2 regions of the Fictibacillus sp. KU28468 genome follow, and region 1 is predicted to be linked to the other one. Evidence: riboswitches for the same ligand, from Rfam matches in the RefSeq annotation. Region 1 holds a riboswitch; the other holds the start of a gene.
What was found. Region 1 has a riboswitch for ZMP and ZTP ahead of OKX00_RS10745 (phosphoglycerate dehydrogenase). Riboswitches for the same ligand answer to the same signal wherever they lie in the genome.

Region 1 (12,190 bases):
AAACTCAGCCGATGACATTGGAAGGCTTCAATCACTTTTATTTTTCGTCTTATGCCAGTAAATACATCGAAGAAGATCACTTGCAGAGGATAGAAGACGTTGGCGGCCTGGTGAATAGCAAAACCCAGAAGGTATCTATTTTTGAACCGGGCGGAAAAGAAGTTGTAAAAGCGAACTATACCGGTGACCAAGTTGCCGCAAACAAGTCCATTACGTTCGGCTTTCCAACCAATGGAACCAATACGATGAGAACGTTATCCGGCAATCAAAATCCGACGCCTGGCTGGATCGAACCGGGACAGGCTCCTCCAAGACCAAAACAAGACGATGCAGCACCTGCCATCCCTGCCAATATAAACGCAAAGGCAGGAAATGGTGAAATTCCGGTAACGTGGGAACCCAATTCAGAATCCGATCTCTATCGCTATAATATCTACAAGAATGGAAATTTAGAATTTTCCGTTCCTCCATCCCAGCATGAATTTACGATATCTTCGCTGATCGGCAATCTTGATTATACCGTACAAATGACAGCTGTTGATACTTCAGGAAATGAATCGGCGAAATCAGCCCCCCTAACGGTTAGACCCGGACATCAGCTCATTACACAAGTAGAAAGATCATCCAATGACAGAAACCCAAAATATCAAACACTGTGGGATATCAGCAAGGATGGCCCGATCATCCCTGGATTGGTACAGGATCTTGTCCCGCAAGGACTCGGCTATTACAAGAAAAAAGACTGGTTATTTACCATTAATTATTTGGATAATGGAAGGCCCGGAACGCTATCCGTGATTGATGCCACAACTGAAAAACTGGTGAAATCCATTGTATTGTATAACCAAGACGGCACACCATACACCGGCCACGCGGGAGGCGTTACCGTAAGCATGGACCATGTTTGGATCTCTTCCGAACAATTTCTCTATACATTAAATATCAGTGATATCGTTGCGGCGCAAAATAATGATGAGCTTACGTTCACGAACCAGATTCCTGTTCCCGTAGAAGCGGCTTATGATGTCTATGACGATGATAAAAAAATTCTATGGGTGGGTGAATTTTATGAGCCAAGCAGCTACCCGACGGATCCAGCACACCACCAGGTGAACCGTGCCGGAGAAATGCAATATGCCTGGATGGTCGGTTATAAGCTCACACCAAGTACGGACATGCTGACAAGTGAACAATGGAATCAAACATCGAATGAACCTGCAACTCCGGATTATGTCTTTTCCACCATCGGAAAGGTTCAGGGCGCCATTGTTCAAAAGAAGGGAATCTCTTTAGTTACTTCCTATGGACGGGCAAACGATAGTGTTCTCTATCGATACGAAGATCCGCTGAAAGAGGAGCCTAATCAATACTTTACGATCGGGGAAAAGCAAGTCCCTCTTTGGTTCCTTGATGGACAAACCGCCAAACCGATAGAAAGTATCACCGCGATTCCCATGAATGAAGGAGCAGTGCTAGTAAAAAGTGACCTCTATGTCTCCTTTGAATCAGGAGCGAACAAATATCGGTATACCGGGACCTATCCAAGGGATCGGATGCTCAAAATTGATATGAAGACATTAATGAAGGATGATCGGAATACAGAGAAAGAAGAACGTAAATAGAGTAACTGGCCGGTAAGCATTGCACCCATCATTCAATCTCCTTTGATACCGCCAAAAAAGCTGCAGATACCCCTGCAGCCTTTTTCGGTATTATTTATTGAAGTATTTTATTTGTTTTGACAGACTTGTCTAGACCTTTCACTTCTTCGTCGAAATAAACCGCCTTGCCAGATTTGGCAGATTCGTAGATTGCTTCAAGAATCTCCGTAACCACCAAAGCCTGTTCCGGTTTAACTACCGGCTCCTTGTCGTTCAGAATAGCGTCGATCCACAGTCTTGCTTCATGCTCGGCATCGCTTTCTTCATCCGCATCATAAAATGCGACTCCTTTTCCATCAACCTGAACCTCATTCGTGTATAGCTTGCCGAAGTCTTCTCCGTTTATCCTTAGTCCGTCCAACATGTCGGCTCCGCCTTCTGTTCCACATAGGGTACACATGGCTTCACCTGTCTGTAAGGTATTCAGTGCCCAGCTCGTTTCCAGCGAGATGGTTGCTCCGTTTTTCATGGTGATCATGCCAAAGGCTGAATCTTCTACGGTAAACTTTTCAGGATCCCAGGAACCCCAGGCGTTTGCTGCGTCTTTCTTTTTGCCGAGTTTGTGATAGGTCGTTCCGAGTACTGCCTTCGGTTCGTAATTGTTCATCATCCATAGGGTCATATCGAGTGAATGTGTACCGATATCGATCAGTGATCCCCCACCCTGCTTTTCTTCATCCAGGAACACGCCCCATGTTGGGACAGCACGACGGCGGATCGCGTGTGCTTTCGCATAATAGATATCTCCAAAATCTCCGCGCTCACACAGCTTATGTAAATGCCAGCTGTCTGCACGGAAACGATATTGATAGCCGATGGTCAGTTTTTTCCCTGTTCGTTTGGCGGTCTCGACCATTCGGCGGGCATCAGCTGCTGTTTTGGCCATTGGTTTTTCGCACATTACATGTTTGTCCGCTTCAAGAGAATCGATCGTGATTTCTGCATGGGAATGGTTCGGTGTACAAACATGAACGACGTCAACGCGTTCATCCTCAAGAAGTTCTTTGTAATCGAGATACACTTTGGCATCCTCGGTTCCAAACTCCTGAGCCGCTTTTCTTGCTTTTTCTTCTTCCAGGTCACAAAAGGCAACCAGTTCTGCTTCGTCAATCTTTGAAAGGCTTGGCATATGCTTTCCGTTGGCGATTCCGCCGCATCCAATAATTCCGATCCGTATTTTCTTAGACACGATAGCTTCCTCCTTGATTATTGATTAAAGAGAACTTCTTTTACTTCAGAAATTGAAACCTTTCTTCCTTCAGCGTTTGATCGTGCTGCTGCTTCGTTGATTAAGGTAAGACTGCAAACATCTTCTTTCGTGATCGTCGTTTCTCCTCCATTCAGTATGGACTCCGCCCATTGTTCCATCGGCATCGGAAGTGCTTCGGGCAACTGCTGTGGTGTGGCCCAGCCCTCTTGATCAAGCTGTCTGCTAGTTAGACGAATTTCGTTTTCTTCAATCAGTAAGGCTCCTTTTGTACCGTAAACCTCTAACTGAAAAGGACTTCCATACGATAAAAATCCGGTTTCCACCGTTCCGAGCGCACCTGATTCATATTCGACAAGGACCATCGCACTCTCCTCCACATTTCTTTCATTACTTTGTTGAAAAATAGACGTTACCGCTTTTGCAGGCCCTGCCAGCCGGTTGGTTAAATAGATGGGATGGGCGCCAAGGTCGATTAACGCTCCACCTCCGCATTGTTCTTTGTTATAAAAATGTGGAGGAAGCCAGCCATTTACATTGCCGCTCTCAGGAACAGCACCATTATGTGCCAGCCGGCAGCGAATCGATGTCAGCTCCCCTAGCCACCCCTGATCTAACGCGTGCTGTGCATACAAATAGTAATTGGTTGTCAGCCTCGGCAAGGAGACGGTTAACTTAACACCTGCTTTTGCCACAACCTCATAGATTTCTTCACAGTCAGCTATTGTTAACGCAAGGACCTTCTCTGTAAAAACATGTTTTTTGTGTGCGACGGCTGCCATGATCACTTCTTTGTGCAAATTCGTGGGTGTGTTGACGATAACCGCATCAATTCCAGGGTCTTGCAGCACTGCTTCAAGTTCTTTTTCAAAACGTACTCCCAGTTCTTGGGCCCATTTTTCTCCCCTCGAAGGATCTTCATCCCAAACTCGTTGAATAGAAAGGGATGGATTCCTTTTTGCCTCTCTCGCATAATCATCAGCATGAACATGCCATTTGCTTAATAACGCTACGGAAACCACTTTTCATCACTCCTCCTCTTTATCATGAAATTCTTAAATTTTTGAAAAGGTTTTCAATGGAGTGGACGGGTAGAATCTCCTTCTATTAATTCCACGTCCAAAAATTCTTTTTTAATAGAAGAGCTGCCGTTCATCATCTCCAGCAATCGGTTAAGAGCAAGCCTTCCCATCTCTTTTTCGTTTTGGCGAAGGTGAGTAAACTCCCAGCCGCTTAAATTGTTGTCGTACGCATCAAAACATAAGATTGAGAGATTTCCAGGAACACGAAGACCCAACTCTTCGGCTGCACGTTTGGCAAGAACCGCAATGTTGTATTCCAGGGCAAATATCGCTGTGATCTCTGGGTGCTTTTGAAGGTGTTTCTTGATGATCTCGACATCATGTTCTGGTTTAATATCTTTGCTGATAGAGGAAGGCAAAGATTTTTTCAGATCAGAACACCATAACTGCCGGTTAACGATTCGGTTCTTTTCTTCATACGCGCGCAGTATACCGTTAAAACGGTCTACGACGGTCGTCGTTTCTGCAGTGGCTGGTCCCAGAACACCGACGTATTCATGTCCCAATTCGAACAAATAGTTTATTCCCTGTTGAGCAGCCTTAATATTGTCAGTCGAAACGAACGCCGCGGCCACTCCCTTAAAGGTTCGGTCAATCAGCACAAACGGATATTCTGTGATCACCATTTTAAGAATCTCAGATCCATAATGTTCAGCGTGTGCAGGATAAAGGATTAACCCGTCTACTCCAAAGTCGATCAGCTGTCTGATAGCATCTGCCTCTTTATCGATTGATCCATTTGTGCGCTTTAATATCACGAAACAGCGATGATTGGCTGCTTCTTCAATACTGGAAACCACTTTTGAAACATAACTGTCATCCAAGTCAGGCACAATCAATCCGACTAAAAACTTGTTGGTTTCTTTTACGTCATTTTCTGGGTTGTCTGTTGAATCTTCAGACACGAAGGTTCCTTTTCCGCGCTGGCGAAACACGAGGCCTTCACTGACTAGTAACTCCAACGCCTTCTTGCTGGTTATACGGCTAACTTGAAAGGAGTCTGATAGTTCTTTTTCAGAAGGTACCCGATCTCCTGCTGCATACTGGCCATTGATAATATTTTTTTTGATTGATTGATAAACTTGTTTGTATAAAGGTTCCATGTTACCACTCCAAAAACAGAAATATGCAAACTATATCTGGAAAACAGTGTATACATATTGATTATATCTGAAAGGTCCGACAATTCTAACAGTTAACTCCTTCTTCGAACCGGCCTGCTTCCACTCACAGTCACCCTTTGGAAGCCCCGCCCAGGCTGAAGCCTTGAGACATAAAGTGCTGCGAAAAGATGTACAAAATAATCGCCGGGAAGGTATACAGAATGGAAAATGCGGCGAGTTTACCGTACTCTACCATTCCAAAGTTACCAAAAAACTGATAAATGGTAACTGAAGCAGGAAGCTTCTCTGGAGACTGAATGAGAATATACGGTACAAAGAAATTGCCCCAGCTGCCTGAAAAGGTAAAAATGCCGACCGTACAGATACCTGGAATCATCAATGGCGCGACAATTCTTTTCAGTCCCTGCCATACCGAGGCACCATCAATCCAAGCGGATTCCTCAAGCTCCAGTGGAACGGCATCCATGAAGTTTTTCAGCATCCAGATTGCATAAGGGAGTACAGCCGCTGTAAAAAGAACATCGTCCCCCATAGCGAGTCTTGAATTTTCATATAAATAAACAACTGATATACTGGCACCATAACAGCCGTAATCGCAGTGAAGTCATAAAGAGAATCGTAAACATAAAATGCTTTTTATATTTCATCTGATAACGAGAAAGTGGATAAGCAGCCAGCCCTGCCACCAGCACCACGAGCAGGCCTTGCCCCATAGAAAGAAGCAATCCAATGATAAAGGCCCGAATGTTTACCGGATCGGTTAGGATGCTTTTAAAATTATCCACCGTAAAGGCAGTTGGAACCTTAATGGAGGGATGACAGCGCTTTCAATAAAAGCTATAAAAAATATCCTTTCTGAATTTTCAGTAAATTGGTTATACTATTAACTTAATTGATATACCTGATATATGTCAATATATTATTTGATATATCTAAAAAAAGTTCTGTTAGTCAATGTGGTTGATTTATGAAGGGGTGTGATTGAACCGCCCAGAAAAGAAATAAAAAAGAGACATCTCTGCCTCTCAGTCGTACACTTCTAATTCTCAATATTTTAAGGATTGCCTTGATTCTAAACCTGACAGTTAGGGCAGAAAAACGATTTTCGCGAAGAAATTTCCCTTTTCCTGATTTCTGTTCCGCATCTGAGACACGGTTGATGCTCCCGTTCATAGACAAGCAAATGGTTGTTATATCCTCCTGTTTTCGAATCGCCAGCATACAGCGGATTTTCCATATATCCTCCAAATTGAATTCCATTTTGCAAAACCGGCCCAATCGCTTGATACAGTTCAATAACTTGGTTTGCATTAAGTTCGCTGGCTTTTCTTTCCGGCTGCAGTCTGGCCTGCCAGCATATTTCGTCTGAATAACAATTACCAATTCCTGCCAGAAATTTTTGATCAATCAAGATGGATTTCAATGTCCCTCTCTTCGTACCTAGGCGTTCCTGTAACGTTTCAAGGGTAAAATCGGGATTAAGAGGCTCTGGACCCAGCTCTTCCAATTTTTCTTTAAGTTCAATCCCCTTCAGCAAATGAAGATAACCTAACCGTAACCCAATAAAATAAAGCCTTTTATCGCCGAAGGATAAAATGACTTGCTTTGTCCGATCAGGGTTATCTTGATCATTTCCAATATACATCCACCCGCCGAGCATGAGATGGAGCAGCAGTGCGTTCCCGGTGCTCAATTGAAAAATCAAATACTTAGCCCGCCTTCTTATATCAGTAACCACCGCTCCCTGCAATTCTGCTGCAAAGATCTCCGATTTTTTATTAATGGATTTTTTACGGTTGATCTCCACCTGTGTAATTGGCTTTGCTTTCAACTGGCGGGATAACGCCATCCTGTAATTCTCCATCTCTGGAAGTTCTGGCATGTCCTCCACTCCTGTCTTTTTTCAGCTGATGTTTAGTATGCTTCATTTTTGCTGAATTGAGACAAAAGATCGTGGTTACAATATCAGCAGACAGGAGGTTAAATATGACCAGTTTGATCATAAAACTTATTGCGATTCCCATTGTTTTATTCGTCGCTGCTTTTTTCTTTCCAGGTGTACATTTCGAGAGTTATTGGCAAATCATTGTGGTGGGAATGACGCTTGCAATTCCTGGAGTCGCAGTCGAATACTTTGTCCTTCGCAAAGGGGCTCTTTGGATCAGTGTATTCATTGATGTGGCGGTATCCTGTATCATTCTCTATTATGCCTCAAACTTTCAATGGGAAGCTTCTGTTACTTGGTTTGGCGCTCTTTTAACAAGTGTCTTTCTGGGAATCCTCGAATTTTTTACGCACCGTTATTTATTGGCTTCTCATAAAGCTCATAGTGAACCTATATAAAGAAAGCCTCGATTCCATAAAGGAATTGAGGCTTTCTTTACAATTTTATTTGTTTTTAGATCACACGCGTTGTAATGATGCCGTCAATTTCTTTGATCTTATCTTCTAAACCAGGGATTACCTCGCCGTTTACCTTATTGTCAATGTCAATCATCGTATAGGCGTATCCTCCTCGGCTTCTGTTAACCATGTCAGCGATGTTCAAATTATAGCTTGATACAGCAAGTGTGATCTGGCCCACCATATTCGGTACGTTTTCGTGGAAAGCTGCCACTCTCAGCTTTCCTGTATAAGGAAGGGAAGCGTTTGGAAAGTTTACGGAGTTTCTGATGTTTCCGGTTTCTAAAAATTCCTTCACCTGGCGGGTCGCCATAATGGCACAATTTTCCTCTGATTCTTTCGTGGAAGCTCCAAGGTGTGGGACCGGAACAGTATTTTTCATTTTCAGCACATTTTCATTCGGAAAGTCAGTAATATATTGGCCGACGATTCCATTTTCGAGTGCGATTTCCATATCCTTTTCGTTCACAAGCTCTCCGCGAGAGAAATTTAATATATGGACTCCCGGTTTCATAACATTGAACGCTTTCTGATTAAACATCTCTTTTGTATCAGGCGTTAAAGGAACATGTACTGTAAGATAATCTGATTCGGCAAATAACTGTTCAAGCGTCATCGCCCGCTGGACATTGCGGGACAGGTTCCAGGCTGTATCCACGGAGATGAATGGATCAAACCCAATTACATCCATGTCTAAATCAAGCGCATCATTCGCTACAAGTGCACCGATTGCACCTAAACCTATTACACCCAACGTTTTTCCCTTGATTTCTTTTCCAAGAAATTGTTTCTTTCCTGCTTCTACAAGTTTTGGTATTTGTTCACCTTCGCCTTCCAAAGTCTTTGTCCATTCCACACCGGCAAAAAGGTTCCTGGATGAAGCCATTAATGATGTCAGTACCATTTCTTTTACCGCGTTCGCATTAGCTCCAGGAGTGTTAAAAACAACAATTCCTTGCTCAGTACATAGTTCAACCGGAATATTATTAACTCCCGCCCCAGCCCGCGCAATGGCTTTGAGTTCATCTCCAAATGTTAAAGAGTGCATGTTAAAGCTGCGAACAACGATCGCTTCAGGATTGTCACTGTCGTTGTCTATAATATAGCTGCCTTTGTTGAATACCTTCAGACCGCTTTCCGCTATATTATTTAAGGTTTTGATGGTTTTTCCTTTTTCTAGCGTGATTGTCGTCATTTTGTTCTCTCCTCTTTTTTATGATGGTTTCCTCTTTAATCAAATTACCAAAAGTAAAGCAGGAAACTTGCGAATTACCCTATACTTCCTCAAATAAACAGAAAAGAGGTAAGGGAAAAAATCTCCTTACCTCTGCCCAGGCGAACGGCTGCGACACTATGTGCTCCCTCGCGGTTATCCGCGTTTCGCCAGTTACACATAGCCTTTTAATTTGTTTTATACTAACAAACTTTCAGGCAGCTATCAACACCTGTATATTAAAAATTCAAACATTTTATTTAGAGACTATCGAATTCTCTTAATCCCTACCAATGTTAAGGCTTTTCCGTTAACCCTCTTGAGCGGAAAAGGTGGGGCTGTCCAAGAAGTCTGTAAGCTGTTGATTTCCGTTCCAGGCTTCTCGCTTTTACCGGCGCGAGCTCCTACTTTCGCGGGGCGTGCGGTGAGCCTTACCGGCGTGAACGCCTACTTTTTGGTGCAAGCACCGGCGGGAGTCTCACCTGTCACGCGAGTCCCGCAGGACAAGGAAGGCTTCGGCAGCGTTATATCGCACGAAGAAAATGTGAAATTCATTTTCGAGGAGTCTCGCATCTTCCACTTCAATTAACTTTTCATTGAAGATTTTTTAAGCCAAAAAGGGGCTGCCTGAAGGTCAATTTTCGACTTTCTGGACAGCCCCTTTTTTATATGATCGGAACTGTTTTAAGGTTTTACGGTTCAGTTCTAGGCGTTCAATCCCAATATTTGAATTTCGGCGAGAATAGGAATAAACTGCTTATTAGTTAATAATGTTAAATTTTATCTCTATAAAATATATGCTTACCTTTTAGTTCCTGATCAATTGTAAGGATGCCGTGAGAAAAATATTTTTCTCTACGTTTATCAATTGGTGAACCTGGGTTGAACATAAGAATCTCATTGAACATATAGTTCTTAGGAATATGGGAGTGGCCAAAAATGATGCAGTCCACTTTTTCATCCTGAAAAGCAGTGATTGCTCTTTTCTCTGTCGTCTGTTTCTTTCCATGTCCATGAACGATGCCTATTTTGTATCCATTGATTTCAAGGATGAGTTTCTCACTTAGAAGTCCTTTCATTTCCAGTCCATCCACATTTCCTGTCACTCCTTTGACAGGTGCATAGGATTGCAGCTCATTGTATAAATCTAACGTATTCCAGTCGCCAGCATGGATAATGAGGTCGGCAGTTTCCAGGTCACACAGGAGCCTTTCAGGCAGCTTTTTGGACTTTTTGGGCATATGGGTGTCAGCTATCACGACAATTTTCATAAAAATTTTCTCCTTCTTTTTCACACTTGGTCATTTTTTCATAGGCCGTAATCCTTAGTGATATCAAGGAAAGCGCTTTTTCGTGAAAATATTCATTATTTTCACAATTGAATTATAATAGCTTTTCCATTTAATTGTTATTGACTACTAAATATTTAGTAAATTAAAATATTTATAGATTAAACAAATTGGAGGCATCATGATGGAAGCAACTGTAAAAGTGGAGCAGGACATTCAGCTCCATACAAAAAAGAAACATCCACCTGGATTATACTTGCTCTTCTTCACTGAAATGTGGGAGAGGTTCAGCTATTATGGCATGAGAGCCATTCTGGTCCTTTACTTGACTAAATCGCTGATCAGCGGCGGTCTAGGCATGAGTGATAGCGTGGCCATGAGTATTTATGGATTCTTCACCGGTGCTGTATACTTCACACCAATGATAGGCGGATATTTAACAGACCGATTCCTGGGCAAAAGACTTGCGATTACCATAGGCGGTGTCACAATGGCGCTTGGTAACCTTGTATTGTTTGCCAATCAGAGTAAACCTGCATTCTTCGCTGGACTTGCATTGTTGATCATCGGAAACGGCTTCTTTAAACCAAACATTTCTACGCTTGTTGGTGATCTATACTCTAAAAATGATGCCCGTAAAGATGCTGCGTTCACTATTTTCTATATGGGAATCAACATTGGTGCATTCTTCTCTCCACTCATTGTAGGATTTCTTGCTGAAGATTTCTTTAAAACAACAGTTAATGGTGTTGAGCATTTCGGATTTAAATTTGGATTCTTAGCGGCGGCCATCGGAATGATTATCGGCCAGCTCCTATTCAACTTTCTTGGAAACAAATTATTAGGCGATATCGGCAAAAAGCCGGTTGGAGCTGCTCAAAATACTGTCAGCGATAATGTGAAAAAGAAACCTCTTACTAAAGTGGAGAAAAACAGAGTGAAAGTTATCGTAATTCTGACGTTCTTTGTTATCTTCTTCATGGCAGGTTTTGAACAAGCCGGAAGCTCGTTAACCCTTTATACGGACAAGTTCATTGACCGTACAGTATTTGGATGGACGGTTCCGACTTCTTGGTTCCAGTCACTTAACCCATTGTTTATCGTAATCTTTGCTCCAATCATCTCTATCTTATGGGTTAAATTATCAAAATCAAAACGCGGAGACCTGCCAACTCCTACGAAAATGGCAATTGGTATGATGCTGCTTGGTGCTGGTTTTGCTGTTCTTGTTCCTGCTCTTATTCAAACAGGAGCCGGCGATTCTTCAGCAGTTAAAGCAAACATGATCTTCATGGTACTGACTTATTTCCTCCATACGATCGGTGAGCTTTGCTTACAGCCGGTTGGTTTGTCCATGACCAGTAAACTCGCTCCAGTTAAATTGGCTTCCCTTATGATGGGTGTCTGGCTTGCTGGATCTGGTTTCGCCAACATCCTTGCCGGACAATTGGCTTCTACTACTGCATCATTAGGATACTTTGAAGTATTCATGATCATCGGCGGAGTTACCATTTTCCTTGGTCTTATACTCCTAAGCCTTTCTAAAAAACTTGTGAAAATGGCAGCTGAATAAAACATGTAATTACGCATTAAAAACAGGCAGCCTGGCCGGCTGCCTGTTTTTAATGCGTACTAATGCTTATTTTGAAGTTCAAATTCTTTCATTCTAGCTTCTGCTGCTTCAGCTTTTTTCAGTTCCTTTGTATGTAACTGTTTAAGAAATTTAACCGTCATCCACGCCAGAATCACAAAAATGATGAAGATGAAGACAGCTGGCAGAAGTTCAAGCTTATTTTCCGGGAATTCCACATCAATCATTGAATACACACCTTTCTTGATGTCTCTGCCTATATTATACACCTATTGAAAACGCCTTCCAGTATAAAAAAAGTACCCTCTCTAAATTAAAGGGTACCCGGTACTCATTTAGGCTTCAATCGAACGGTTTTCTTTTACATAGCGGTTGTCCTTATGGTCCCGGCAATGAGTGCTGCATGCCCGCTTATGCTCGTGCTCACATTCTTCACACATGAGCAGGTGTTTGTTGCATTCCGGATTGCCGCACTTCACATAGCGTTCCTCGGGCTTGCCGCAATGATAGCATGTGCCTACTACCTTTTCTGTTCCTGCTCTGTTGACCGGTACTGAGATGCGCTCATCAAAGACATAGCATTTTCCGTCCCAAAGGTCTCCCTTCACTTCTTTATCATA
Region 2 (12,190 bases), 830 kb from region 1:
CCGACTTTAATTCGCCGCGAACACCCACACCCAGTAGATGATTCCTGCGAGAAAACCAATTCCAAGCAGCAAAAACCATAATGTACTGTTTTTCATCTTCCAACCTCATTCTTATTTCATTTCCACTTCGAGGGTACCATATCGGAAACGAGAAAAGAAGTTCCAAAACAGGAAACTTTGTGTCAATAACAGATAAATGTTTGAGTAAATGGCCGCCACAGTATACTATATTTAATAGAAGCGTCAATATTGAACTAAACGTAGAATAGGTGAATGATATGAGTGATAAACGCACGGAATCTATTGCAGAGCTCGAAACCAGCTTCCAAACCGTCTTTCGGACTTTCAGGAAAGACATCAATGACCTTTTTTCTGATGACGTCCCCTCCAATGAGTTCGGAGTACTGAATTTGTTAAAAGATAAAGATTTCCTTACTGCATCTGAACTGGCAGCAGAAATGAAGGTGTCTTCAAGCCACATTACCGGAGTAACAGACCGTCTAATAAAAAAAGGTATGATCACAAGAGAACGTTCGGTTACTGACCGAAGAATCGTATACGTTAAAATAACAGAAAAAGGCCATTCTGTTGCAGAAAAACTGGCTTCCATCCGCCGGGGCTATTTCAGAGAAAAGTTCTCCGGTCTCTCTGATGAGGAAATGGAAAGAATGATAGACTATTTAAACCGAATGATTTAGTCTTAGAAAAGGCAAAAACACTTAACCAACAAGTGTTTTTGCCTTTTTCAGTGCAGAAATTTTAAATTCAAATTCTTTTCCGCACCTTTAGAAAGATGAACCTAGGCTTCGAACGCATTGCAGCATTCTTTCTCTCTCTGATTGGGGAGACTGGATTACGTTGCCAAAATAGATGGATCGCTTGACCTCCATTCCGCAAAATTCAAAAATACTATGATCCCGCGCCAGATTCATTGCATAATGCATACCGTTCTTTTCGTAGATCTCAGAAGGCGTTCCAGTCGTGCAGATTGAAACTGCAGATTTTCCTTTTAACTGCGGAATGGGTTCTTCTCCATCCAGTTCATAAGCAAATCCATAGCTGAATACCCTGTCGATATACCCTTTTAGCAACGCAGGCATGCCTCCCCACCAGACCGGATAGATGAGCGTAAGGCAGTCACACCAGGTAAGCAGCTCCTGTTCTTTTTTTATATCAGTGCTGTACATATAAGCCAGGGACTGTTCATATTCCTCCTGTGTCAGAACCGGCTGAAATCCAGAAGAATACAGATTTCTGACAGCCACTGTGTGCCCGCTCCTCTTTAATTCCTCTGTATAAGTCTCCAGCAAAGCCATGTTGAAACTTTCTTTAGCCGGGTGGCAGTACAGTATGACATGATTCATCTAATCTCTCCTTCCTACATTGACACGTATATGACACTTCGATTATTGTTGAAACCAGATAAAGCAGAGTAAAAACCCGCCGAGGGCGGCGGGTTTTGTTTCATATTAGATGAGAAATAAAGATCGACGCAGTCCCAAAATAGACAAGCAATGAAAAAATATCGTTGAGTGTTGTAATCAGCGGCCCTGAAGCGACGGCTGGGTCGACGTTAAAACGATATAAAAGAAGCGGAATCAGCGTTCCTGCAAGGGTTCCAATAATAAGAGTCAAAAACAGCGAGCTTCCAACCACCAATCCCAAAATGGCATTTCCCTGCCAGAAAAAAGCAACGAGTGCGATAAGAATTCCGCAGGTAGTGCCAATGATCAGCCCGACTCCAAATTCACGGAGGATGAGTCGCCAGACGACCTTTTTATCGATGTCATTGGAAACAAGCCCACGGACCACGACAGCGAGTGATTGTGTACCCGTATTTCCGGTCATTCCAGCGATCATCGGCATGAAGAATGCGAGCGATACTACCTTTGACAGCGTATCCTCAAAAGCAGAAATAATACTTCCGGAGATAATGCCGATGAACAGGAGCAAGATCAGCCACGGAAGCCGGCGGTAAGAAGCAACGAAGGCACTGGTGTTAAAATCAATGGATTTTCCCGAAGCTGATAGCTTTTCAATATCCTCATTCGCTTCTTCGATCAAAACATCAAGCACATCGTCTACCGTTACGATTCCAAGCAAAACATCATTATCGTCCACTACCGGAACAGCAATGAAATCGTACTTTTCAATCGTGCGGGCCACTTCCTCCTGGTCCATGTCAGCAGCAACAGAGATGACCCGGGTAAACATGATGTCTTCAATCCGGTCGTTGAGGTCTCCCAGCAGCAGATCACGATAGGAAACGACGCCGGCGAGCTGCTTTTCTTCATTGATGACATACAAATAATAAATATTTTCAGCAAATCCGGCGAACGTCTTCAGTTTATCGACCGCATCGCGAACTGTAAACATCTGCGGGATCCAGACGAACCGATTGGTCATAATCCCGCCGGCGGTGTCGGCAGGATATTGCATGAGTGATTGGACCGTACGGGATTCATCCGCCTTCATGGATGCTAGAAAATCCTGAATCTCTTCAAATGAGAAATTACTTAGCAAGTCCGCCAGGTCATCGTTTTCCATCTCATTCATGATATGGGATGATCGTTCGATTCCTAATTTATGAAGAATCTCGATTTGAAAATGGCTGTCCAGTTCCTGAATGAGAGAAGCAAGCTGCCTTGTTGTCAGGAACGTAAGAAATTTATGCCGGTGTTTCTCCGGCAGTGTCTTATAGACTTCCGCGATGTCGTATGGGTGCAGTTCGTCCATTAATTCCTGGAACTCTTTCTTTCGAAGTTCTTTTAAACTTTTTATAACAAAAAGCAGGATCTGATTTTCCGTCATTTCCTTGAACACGAATGTCACCCCCTTGATATCGTTCTTATTATATAAGAATCTCCAAGAAACTGCGAATGCAACATTGCTTTTCAAAAAACGTGTTCTGCTGTATTGAATCTGTGGGAAAACTTGATGTATAATGAAAGCAACATAAGAAATAAGAGGGCAGCAACTGACGAGAACGTGTGGAATTGACCACAAGGAAGCTGCATTTTTTTAACCTAAAAAGCCGTTCGTCTGGGCAAAGGTAAGGAATCACTGTGTATATTCCTTGCCTTTTTTCTATTCTCAGGAGGTAATTGGATGGAAAACAAGCTAATACTCGATGGCACCCGTGTCGCAGCAGAAATTAAAGAACAGTTAAAAGAAAGAGTTTCGTCATTAACCAGCCAAGGCACCACACCGTGTCTGGCAACTGTTTTAGTAGGAGAAGACCCTTCTTCTGCTACATACGTGAAAATGAAAGGCAACGCTTGTGAAAAGCTAGGGATCCTATCAAAAAGGATTCATCTTTCAGCAGAGATCACCACGGAAGATCTATTAAACACTATCCATGAATTGAATCAGGATGAGAACGTGCATGGCATCCTTCTTCAGCATCCTGTACCTTCCCATATTGATGAAAGAGCCGCGTTTGAAGCGATCGACATTGAAAAGGATGTGGATGGCGTAACGAGCTGGGGATTTGGACAGACTTCGTTTGGATTTGGCAGCTATCCATCCTGTACGCCTGCAGCCATTATGGCCATTATGGATTACTATGACATTTCGATTGAAGGCAAGCACGCTGTCGTTGTTGGCAGGAGCCCTATACTGGGCAAGCCGGTTTCCATGCTGCTCCTTAACCGAAACGCTACCGTAACCACCTGCCATTCCTACACTCAAAATTTGAATGAGATCGTAAAACAGGCCGATATTGTCGTAGCGGCCGTCGGAAAGCCTAAGTTCATCCAAGGAGATTGGATCAAGCAAGGGGCCGTTGTCATGGACGCCGGCTATAATCCGGGCAACATTGGCGATGCTGATTACGAAGAATGCGAGAAAAATGCCGGAGCCATCACCCCTGTTCCAGGCGGTGTCGGTCCAGTCACTATCGCGATGCTGCTGAAACATACAGTGGATGCAGCTGAGAAAAAAATGGAGAATAAGTAAAATAGAAAAAACTGATCCGTGAATTTTCGCGGATCCGTTTTTTTGTGGACTCCTTAGAGCCGCCAAGTTGACCATAAAGGTGTTTTGGCGGGTATTTTCTCCGTTTCGGCGGGTAAATGCTCTATTTTCGCGGGTATTTTCATCTTAAACAAAGCAATAGCTGAGTGTATGCTTTTCAGGCATACAACAATATGAAATCTCCCGTATCAGGTGGACATATTCACTTACTGAAGTTTCATAAGATAAAAAAACACGAAGAACCGGTGATTTTCCAGCCGGTTCCTCGTGTTTTTTTCTTTTTATTTACATTTCATATTATTGAGCCGTCAGAACGAGCGGACCTTCTTTTGTTATGGCAATCGTATGCTCATATTGAGTGGATAGCGAGCCATCAAACGTACGGGCGGTCCATCCGTCATTATCTATTTTCACATAGCGTTTGCCTGTGTTCAGCATCGGCTCGATCGTAAGGACCATTCCTTCTTTTAAGAGCGGGCCTGTTCCTTTTATACCGGCGTGCGGCACTTGAGGATCCTCATGCATCACCCGTCCGATCCCATGTCCGATAAACTCGCGGACGACTGAAAGCCCTTCTCCTTCTGCATACTGCTGGATGGCATGAGAGATGTCTCCGATCCGGTTGCCAATCACAGCTTTTTCAATGCCGAGATAAAGTGATTTTTCGGTGGCCTCCATCAGATGGCGCGCTTTTTCAGATACTTCCCCTACTGTATACGACCATGCGGAATCAGCAAGCCAGCCGTTTAATTTCACGACCATGTCAATCGTCACGATGTCTCCTGATTTCAGTTTCTTTTTGTTCGGAAAGCCGTGGCAGATGACATCGTTCACCGAAGCACAAGTGGCAAAGGGATATCCCTGATAACCTTTTTGTTCAGGAGTTGCTCCGTGTTCTTTAAGAAACCTCTCCACAAAAGCATCAATTTCAAGTGTTGAAATACCCGGCTTGATGAGTTTCTTGATTTCTTTGTGGCAATTCGCCAGCAGCTGTCCGGCTTTGTGCATTTGTTCAATATCTTTTTTTGACTTATAAGTAATCATGAGTATCCTTTCCCATCCTGCAAATAAGTAAGGTGTAAACTTACTATATTCTTTGTTTATCTATTTGTTCCCAGCAAACTTGCTAAAAACAGCGCAAGGCGCAAATCAATGGTTGATTTACGCCTGATGGCTTTGTTTCATTCTCGATTCGACAACTTTTCCGCCAAGCCAGAGGACTAAGATGCCAAATACCGTGAGCCCTAGTTTCAATGGATTTTTTATCACATCCAAAAAATCATAGCCGATGAAGGAGATGATGGCGATCATTACGAGCTTCCCAAGAGCTACGGATAAAACGAATGTCTTTTGGTTGATCCGGGACAAACCGGCAATGACATTGATCAAAGCAGAAGGCGTAAATGGAAAACAGTAGATGAGGAAGAGTGTGCCGAAACCACGGCGTTCCATCCATCCCAGCAGCTTTTCAATCTTATGATGCTTTGTAATAAAATGAAGAAATCTTTGCTGGCCCAATTTCCGTACCAAAAAGAACACAATAATCGAACCGATTACTGCGCCCAGCCAGGAAAAGAGGGCTCCCAGCCAGAATCCGTAAGCCGCAGCGTTTCCAGCTACGATAATGAACAGCGGCAATACGGGAATAATGGCCTCAAGCAGCGGGAGAAGCACGCCGGGCAAGAAGCCTAAATCCCGGTATTGCTCTAAAAAATGCAGTATGTTTTCCTGCGAAAGATAAGTTTTCCACTCACTCCAATTCATAGCCCGGTCTCCCTTCTATATAGCTATCATCGTTTCCATTACAGCCTTTATTTAATCTCATTATGCCCGTCTAAATTATCGCCAAAATTAGACAGACTTTTCACCTAGTTTACCATATTCACTCAATTAGTCCTAGTAAACACGCAACAAAAAACCATCCATTCTGAAGTGACCCCAAAAAGTTAGACAGCTTTTTGGGGTCACTTCAGAACGAACGGATAGTTTTTTTGCTATCTTATTTCATTAGTGCTTCGTATACCTGCAGATCGAGTTCTTTTGCCTTTTCCGCGTTCGTGGTCTTTTCATACTCCGGTTCCTGAACAATCTTTGCTCCCCAGAACATACTTTCAAAGACATGATCGATCACCACTTCAATCTTGGCAAGTTTTAGTGGCACACCTTCCATTTTTTCCTCAAGAACAGCAGCTTTCCCATTGATGGAATACACGCTCTCCAGTCCGACAATGGTTAAGACAACCTGTGGATTCTTCTTAATGTTAGCCACAATTCTCGAGTTGTTCGTTACTGTAAACCTGATTCTTTTTTCGTCACAGCTTTTTACCCATGATATGGCAGAAATTCCTGGGGCCTTCGTTTCTGCATCAACCGTACCGAGCAGCACAAGTTTCTCCCCCTGCAGATATTCAAAAAGTTCTGTGGAAAGCTGAGCAGGTATTTCCGGTTTGGCCATTTGAAAGTGCTCCCTTCTTCATCCGAGAATTTTTATGTACCATTTTATCTTCTCATAAACTGGTTTGGTAAGTAACGGATACAGCAAGAAATTTCAAAATAAACTGTCATAAGATAACTACTCTTATGACAGCTCTTCTCTATTTCCACGCTGTATCATGTCACAAAATCAGGTTTTTGCTGAGCAAGGACGGCTTTAGACTGTCCGACAGGCAAGCCGCTCTCCTGCTGAATAAATTCCGTTGCTTCTTCAAACCAGCTGTCAGGTGCCTTATGCCCCCAGAACGTCTGGCGCCGGGGGTCATTAATATCCCATTTAACCGGCTCAAAATCAGGGTCGCACGTTAAATAGTCTCCATTATATAGTTCCAGCCGGTTTCCATCAGGATCCCGAATATAGAGGAAAAAGGCGTTCGATAAACCATGGCGACCAGGTCCCCTCTCGATACAATCGGCATATCCCATGCTTGCCAGCACATCACAAGAATGAATAAGGCTCATGGGATCAGAAAGCCAGAAACCGATATGATGCAGACGGGGCCCCTCTCCGTTCATAAAGGCGATGTCGTGGACAGAGGGTTTGCGATGGAGCCAGGCAGCCCATGTTCTGTCGTCCTCTGTAGCCGTATACTCTGAACAGCGGAAGCCAAGTTCATCAGTATAAAAAGCGACAGCCTTCTCCACATCAGGTACCATGCAGTTAACATGGTCAATCCTCTGGATACGTGCTCCCTTGTATAGATCGTACTTTTGCAAGCAGCGTTCCACCGTTTCCATTTTTGAAAAGAATTCAAGCGGCATGCCAGAAGGATCTGTTGCCTTAAGAACGCGGCCCAGCGCTCTTTGCTTACCCGCCTCCTCCCACTGCGTAAAAAGATTTCTTCCTTTGAAAAGTTTCTCAATCTTCTCAAGATCTTCTTCATGCCAAACTTTATAGCCGATGGAATGGACACCTGGCTGATCCGCTTTCTTCAGTACGAGGCAATGATGACAGTGTTCTTCCAGGCCCCTTAAATAAATGTGCTGTCCGTCGCCTTCCGTCTCAATAAAGCCTAACGCATTGACATAGAAATCTCGGGAAGCGTTCAAGTCGGTCACGTTCATGACTATCCGGGCCACTCGAATGATATTAAAGTCCATAAAGCACCTCCTTAAATACGAGCATAGTTGTGGTCGGCGGTTTTCACACGGCTCAAGAATTCCTGGACCATTTGTTTGTACGGTTCCTTGTTGAAGCCATCATAATAAATGTTGGACATGCGTGCGGGATCGCCAAAGAAATAATATTCGTAAAGCGCCTGCCTGCCGCCAAAGGAGCTCATGCAAACATCCCATGCAAGCCTGAAAAGCTGTACCCTTTCATAGCCATTGATGTTCGCTCCCTGTGTGTAGCGGTGTACGAGTTCCCCGATGTCTTCCGCTTCAAAGTCAGACTCTGTCGGTATCCCCATTAAGCCGGATGCCCCTAAGATTCGTACGATTTCCACCATCCGCTGATACATTTTAGGGAACCAGTTTCGAGCTGCATTGAGCGGAGCAAAATCCGGGGTCATGTTTCCATAGGCATCAAGGGATGCATTTTGTTCAGCACGGAACAGATGAGATTGCATCGTTTCAAGAATGAGCATGACCTCTGACGCTTTTTCTTTTACGTGCGGAAACACATCGATGCCGATCGCATCCATAATGCTTAAGATGATGCCTAGAACGAATTCCGTTTTTACCGTATTTTTAGCTACTACCTGATGGGCCATATGCACGATCGCATTTGTTTCCACGTACGTACGATTACAGATGTCAGAGCTTCCCCCGACAAACACACGGTCCCACGGAACAAGCACGTTATCAAACACAACGATCGCATCGCTCTCTTCAAATCTTGAACTCAATGGGTGATCCCACTGGTTTCTTCCTTGGTCAAATGATTCACGGCACAGGAACTTCAAGCCTTCTGTGTTGTTGGGAATCGCGAAAGCCATTGCGTATGGATCATCCTCAGATGCCGCTTTGTTCAGGGTAGAAGGGAACACGACGATCTCGTCCGTCACACCGCCCAGCGTGGCTAACAGACGCGCCCCTTTTATCACGATTCCCTCTTTGTTCTTTTCTACGATTCTTGCAGACAGAAAAGGATCCTTTTGTTCTGATTGTTTTTTCGAACGGTTAGTCTGCGGATGGATGAGCGTATGTGTGAGGCTAATATCGTTTTCACGGCAATAGTGATAATAGTTTCTGGCGTTCTCCGCAAACATCGGGTCTCCCTGAGCAAAAAACGAATCTGCTGTACCAAACGCCATGACACTCGTATTCAAGTAATCTGGTGTGCGCCCCATCATTCCGCCCGTGTACCGCGCCCATTCTGTAAACATTTCACGGCGCGCGATTAAATCGTCCTTGGTTTTAGGGGCGATAAAAGATAAACCAACTTTATCTCCTGTTGTATCTGAGGTGTAGAGCATTTTATCCGCTTTTTCATGCTGGAGATCGAATAGATTGGCAATCGAACGTACCACGTTCCTTAAGGCAGGATGTTCTGTTACATCTGTTACTCGTTTTCCATGAATCCAAACGTTGTTGTTTGCCGTTTTTAAACCGTTGATATATTGTTCTCCCGTGCGTGCAGGCAATGTCATTCCCTCCCGGATATTAGTAGCTTGCTAGCGTTCTGGTCTCAGGCGTTGGTATTCGCTGAAGCAGCTATGTTCTTTTTTCCGAACTGCTGAATATGGTGATCACCGACGGCCACATGAACGACTTTCATTTCTGTGTAAAATTCAAAAGCATAATGCCCGCCTTCTCTTCCAATGCCGGATGATTTAGAACCTCCAAATGGGATTCGCAAATCACGAACATTCTGTGAGTTCACCCACAGCATTCCAGCGTCAACGGCACCAGCGACACGATGGCCTTTTTTCATATCGTTCGTCCATACATAGCCGGCAAGACCATATTTCACATCATTGGCCATCTCGACCACTTCTTCTTCTGTCTGAAAGGTCATCACCGTTAAGACCGGACCGAATATTTCTTCCTGTGCCACCGTCATGTCATTCTTCACTTTCAACAGGAGGGTCGGCGGAATAAAGTTGCCTTTGGAAAGATGCTTTGGCACTTCAGCAGCAAATATCTCACTGCCTTCATCCTCAGCAATTTTCAGATAGCGTTTTACATTTTCATAATGATCCTTATGAATAAGTGGGCCTACTTCGGTATCTGCATGGGAAGGATCGCCAACAATAATGTTGAGAACTCTTTTCTTTAAAGCGCTGATAAAGGTTTCACTTATTGATTCCTGAACAAACAGTCTGGAGTTCGCCGTGCACCTCTCACCATTGAAAGAGAAGATCCCCCATACACACGCATCAAGGGCACGTTCAACGTCACAGTCGTCAAACACAATGATTGGTGATTTTCCGCCAAGCTCCATGGAGAACCTTTTAAGAGAATCTGCTCCGTTCCGCATAATTTCCGAACCTGTCTTCGTCTCACCGGTAAACGAGATCAGCTGTACATCCTGATGTGCGACCAATGCAGCACCGGCAGTCTCTCCAAACCCATGAACAATATTAAACACACCTTCTGGAAGGCCTGCCTCATGAATGATCTCTCCAAGCTTGTTAGCCGTCAGCGGCGACCATTCAGCGGGCTTGAGTACAACCGTGTTCCCCGTAGCAAGAGCCGGGGCAACTTTCCATGTTTCAAGCATGAACGGTGCGTTCCAAGGGGTGATTAAGCCTGCTACACCTACAGGTTTCTGGATGGTGTAATTGATGAATTCATCGTCCACATGGTAGGCTTCACCGACCATTCTGTTCTTTACCATCTCGGCATAAAAACGGAAGTTGTCCGCAGCTCTAGCAACCATTTTCTTCGTCTGTGAGATCGGAAGGCCGGTATCCAGGGACTCCAGATGTGCCACCTGCTCAATATCCCGGTCGATGAGGTCCGCGATCCTATGAATGTGTTTCAGCCTATCACTAAGCTTCATTTTTCCCCAGGTTCCTGTTTTGAAGGCCTCCTTCGCCGATTTAACGGCCGAGTCGATTTCTGTTTTTGTTCCTTCTGCTACGGGATTAATCGCCTCATTTGTAAAAGGATTGATATTTGTAAACGTTTCTCCTGATGCTGAAGGTACAAACTCACCATTTATATAATGAAGGACGGTTTTTTCATAGCTGCTGCTCATGCTTCATCCCTCCTCCCGCGGTACCAGTATTGCGGCCATCAAGAATTTTATTTTCCAAACTTCCGATATAATCGATTTCAAGCCGTACTGAATCACCTGGATGAATGTGAGAAATCCCCTTTGGAGTCCCTGTCCAGATGATGTCATTCACTTCAAGGGTCATAAAGGAAGAAATGAACTCGATCAGCTCAGATATGGTATAGATCAAATTCTTTGTGTTGCCCTGCTGTCTCAGTTCACCGTTTACATAGGTTCTTAGTTCGAGATTGTTAGGATCGGGGATATCCGCCGCATCAACAAAATATGGCCCAAGCGGTCCGAAGGTGTCATGTCCTTTTGCCCGAACTGGCGGACGGTACATGTTGTTTACGAAATCCCGAACCGTTACATCGTTCGCAATGGTGTAACCGCTTACAAATTCCATTGCGTCCTTTGCTTTAATATTTCTGCCTTCCCTGCCGATGACCACAGCCAGTTCATTTTCATAATGCATATAGGTAGCGCCATCCGGATAATATACCGGTGCTTTATGTCCGACAAGAGAACTGTTCGGCTTAATAAAGAGAACAGGTTCAGCGGGTTTATCCAAGCCGAGTTCTTCCGCATGATCAGCATAGTTTAATGCCAAGCCAATCATCTTATTTGGCTTGAGCGGAGGAAGCCAAGCCTCTGCTTCATCCATGGAGATGGTCCGTCCGCAGCTAAGCAATAGCTGGTCATCCTTCACCGTGGCAGTCCGCTCTCTGCCCTCGAATAGGATACGTGCGTGTTTCATTGCATCTCACTCCCAACTTTATTCAATAGACCATAACTGGTTAACACCGTACGAATTTCTTCTTGAATGCTGTCAGACGGCAGATCCATCGGAAGTCTCAGCCTTGGCTTAATTTTACCCATCATTCCCAATGCCGCCTTTAATGGTGCCGGATTGGTATCCCTAAACAGCACATCATTCAGCGGCATCAATTCATAATGAAGCTGCATGGCTTCTTCAATGTTGCCAGCTTCCCAGGCATTATACACTTCTGCAACTTTCCCTGGCAGAACATTTGCTGTTGCGCTGATATAGCCTTTTCCGCCGATCGCAAGCATTGGATAGCAGAGCAGCTCAATCCCGGAGAACAGCAGGAAGTCTCTTCCACAATTCAGAAGAACACGGTTCACATGTTCAAAATCCTTGTTCGACTCTTTCACTCCGATGATGTTCGGGCAGTCCTCTTTCAGCCTGGCGAGTGTTTTAACTTCCAGATTCACACCTGTTCTTCCTGGAATGTTGTAAACGATCAATGGGATATCAACAGATTGTGCAACAGCTTTAAAGTGATTATATAAGGCATGCTGTGAGGGCTTGTTATAATAAGGAACAATAACCATTGCGGCATCTGCTCCCATTTCCTGTGCTCTCTTAGTCAGATGCATTGTTTCCTGATGATTGGTTGACCCTGTTCCCGGAACGACTGGCACCCTCCCGGCAACAGACTGGATCGTCGTTTCCATCACTTGCTCTCTTTCCTGCAGCGTCAATGAGCTCGGTTCTCCTGTTGTGCCCGTAACCGAAATCCCATGGCTCCCGCT

Region 2: it holds a riboswitch for ZMP and ZTP, as region 1 does, so the genes downstream of both, OKX00_RS14960 (bifunctional 5,10-methylenetetrahydrofolate dehydrogenase/5,10-methenyltetrahydrofolate cyclohydrolase) here and OKX00_RS10745 (phosphoglycerate dehydrogenase) in region 1, are expected to answer to the same signal.

Annotation. Positions count from the first base shown of each region.
Region 1 covers NZ_CP110666.1:2,055,594-2,067,783, reverse strand. Annotated here, with positions in the region: gene OKX00_RS10780 (lamin tail domain-containing protein) at 1-1,622, shown strand, start outside; gene OKX00_RS10775 (Gfo/Idh/MocA family protein) at 1,717-2,850, opposite strand; gene OKX00_RS10770 (Gfo/Idh/MocA family protein) at 2,868-3,890, opposite strand; gene OKX00_RS10765 (GntR family transcriptional regulator) at 3,944-5,053, opposite strand; partial or broken gene OKX00_RS10760 (carbohydrate ABC transporter permease) at 5,184-5,865, opposite strand; gene mutM (bifunctional DNA-formamidopyrimidine glycosylase/DNA-(apurinic or apyrimidinic site) lyase) at 6,147-6,956, opposite strand; gene OKX00_RS10750 (DUF2512 family protein) at 7,061-7,417, shown strand; gene OKX00_RS10745 (phosphoglycerate dehydrogenase) at 7,473-8,672, opposite strand; ZMP/ZTP riboswitch at 8,800-8,878, opposite strand; gene OKX00_RS10740 (hypothetical protein) at 9,052-9,279, shown strand; gene OKX00_RS10735 (metallophosphoesterase family protein) at 9,464-9,961, opposite strand; gene OKX00_RS10730 (peptide MFS transporter) at 10,164-11,552, shown strand; gene OKX00_RS10725 (hypothetical protein) at 11,612-11,797, opposite strand; gene OKX00_RS10720 (oxygen-dependent tRNA uridine(34) hydroxylase TrhO) at 11,906-12,190, opposite strand, start outside.
Region 2 covers NZ_CP110666.1:2,890,036-2,902,225, forward strand. Annotated here, with positions in the region: gene OKX00_RS14945 (MarR family winged helix-turn-helix transcriptional regulator) at 279-698, shown strand; gene OKX00_RS14950 (NAD(P)H-dependent oxidoreductase) at 786-1,364, opposite strand; gene mgtE (magnesium transporter) at 1,465-2,823, opposite strand; ZMP/ZTP riboswitch at 2,964-3,055, shown strand; gene OKX00_RS14960 (bifunctional 5,10-methylenetetrahydrofolate dehydrogenase/5,10-methenyltetrahydrofolate cyclohydrolase) at 3,109-3,957, shown strand; gene map (type I methionyl aminopeptidase) at 4,273-5,019, opposite strand; gene OKX00_RS14970 (TVP38/TMEM64 family protein) at 5,137-5,739, opposite strand; gene OKX00_RS14975 (pyridoxamine 5'-phosphate oxidase family protein) at 5,975-6,430, opposite strand; gene hpaD (3,4-dihydroxyphenylacetate 2,3-dioxygenase) at 6,586-7,569, opposite strand; gene hpaB (4-hydroxyphenylacetate 3-monooxygenase, oxygenase component) at 7,581-9,056, opposite strand; gene hpaE (5-carboxymethyl-2-hydroxymuconate semialdehyde dehydrogenase) at 9,101-10,615, opposite strand; gene OKX00_RS14995 (fumarylacetoacetate hydrolase family protein) at 10,599-11,390, opposite strand; gene hpaI (2,4-dihydroxyhept-2-ene-1,7-dioic acid aldolase) at 11,387-12,190, opposite strand, start outside.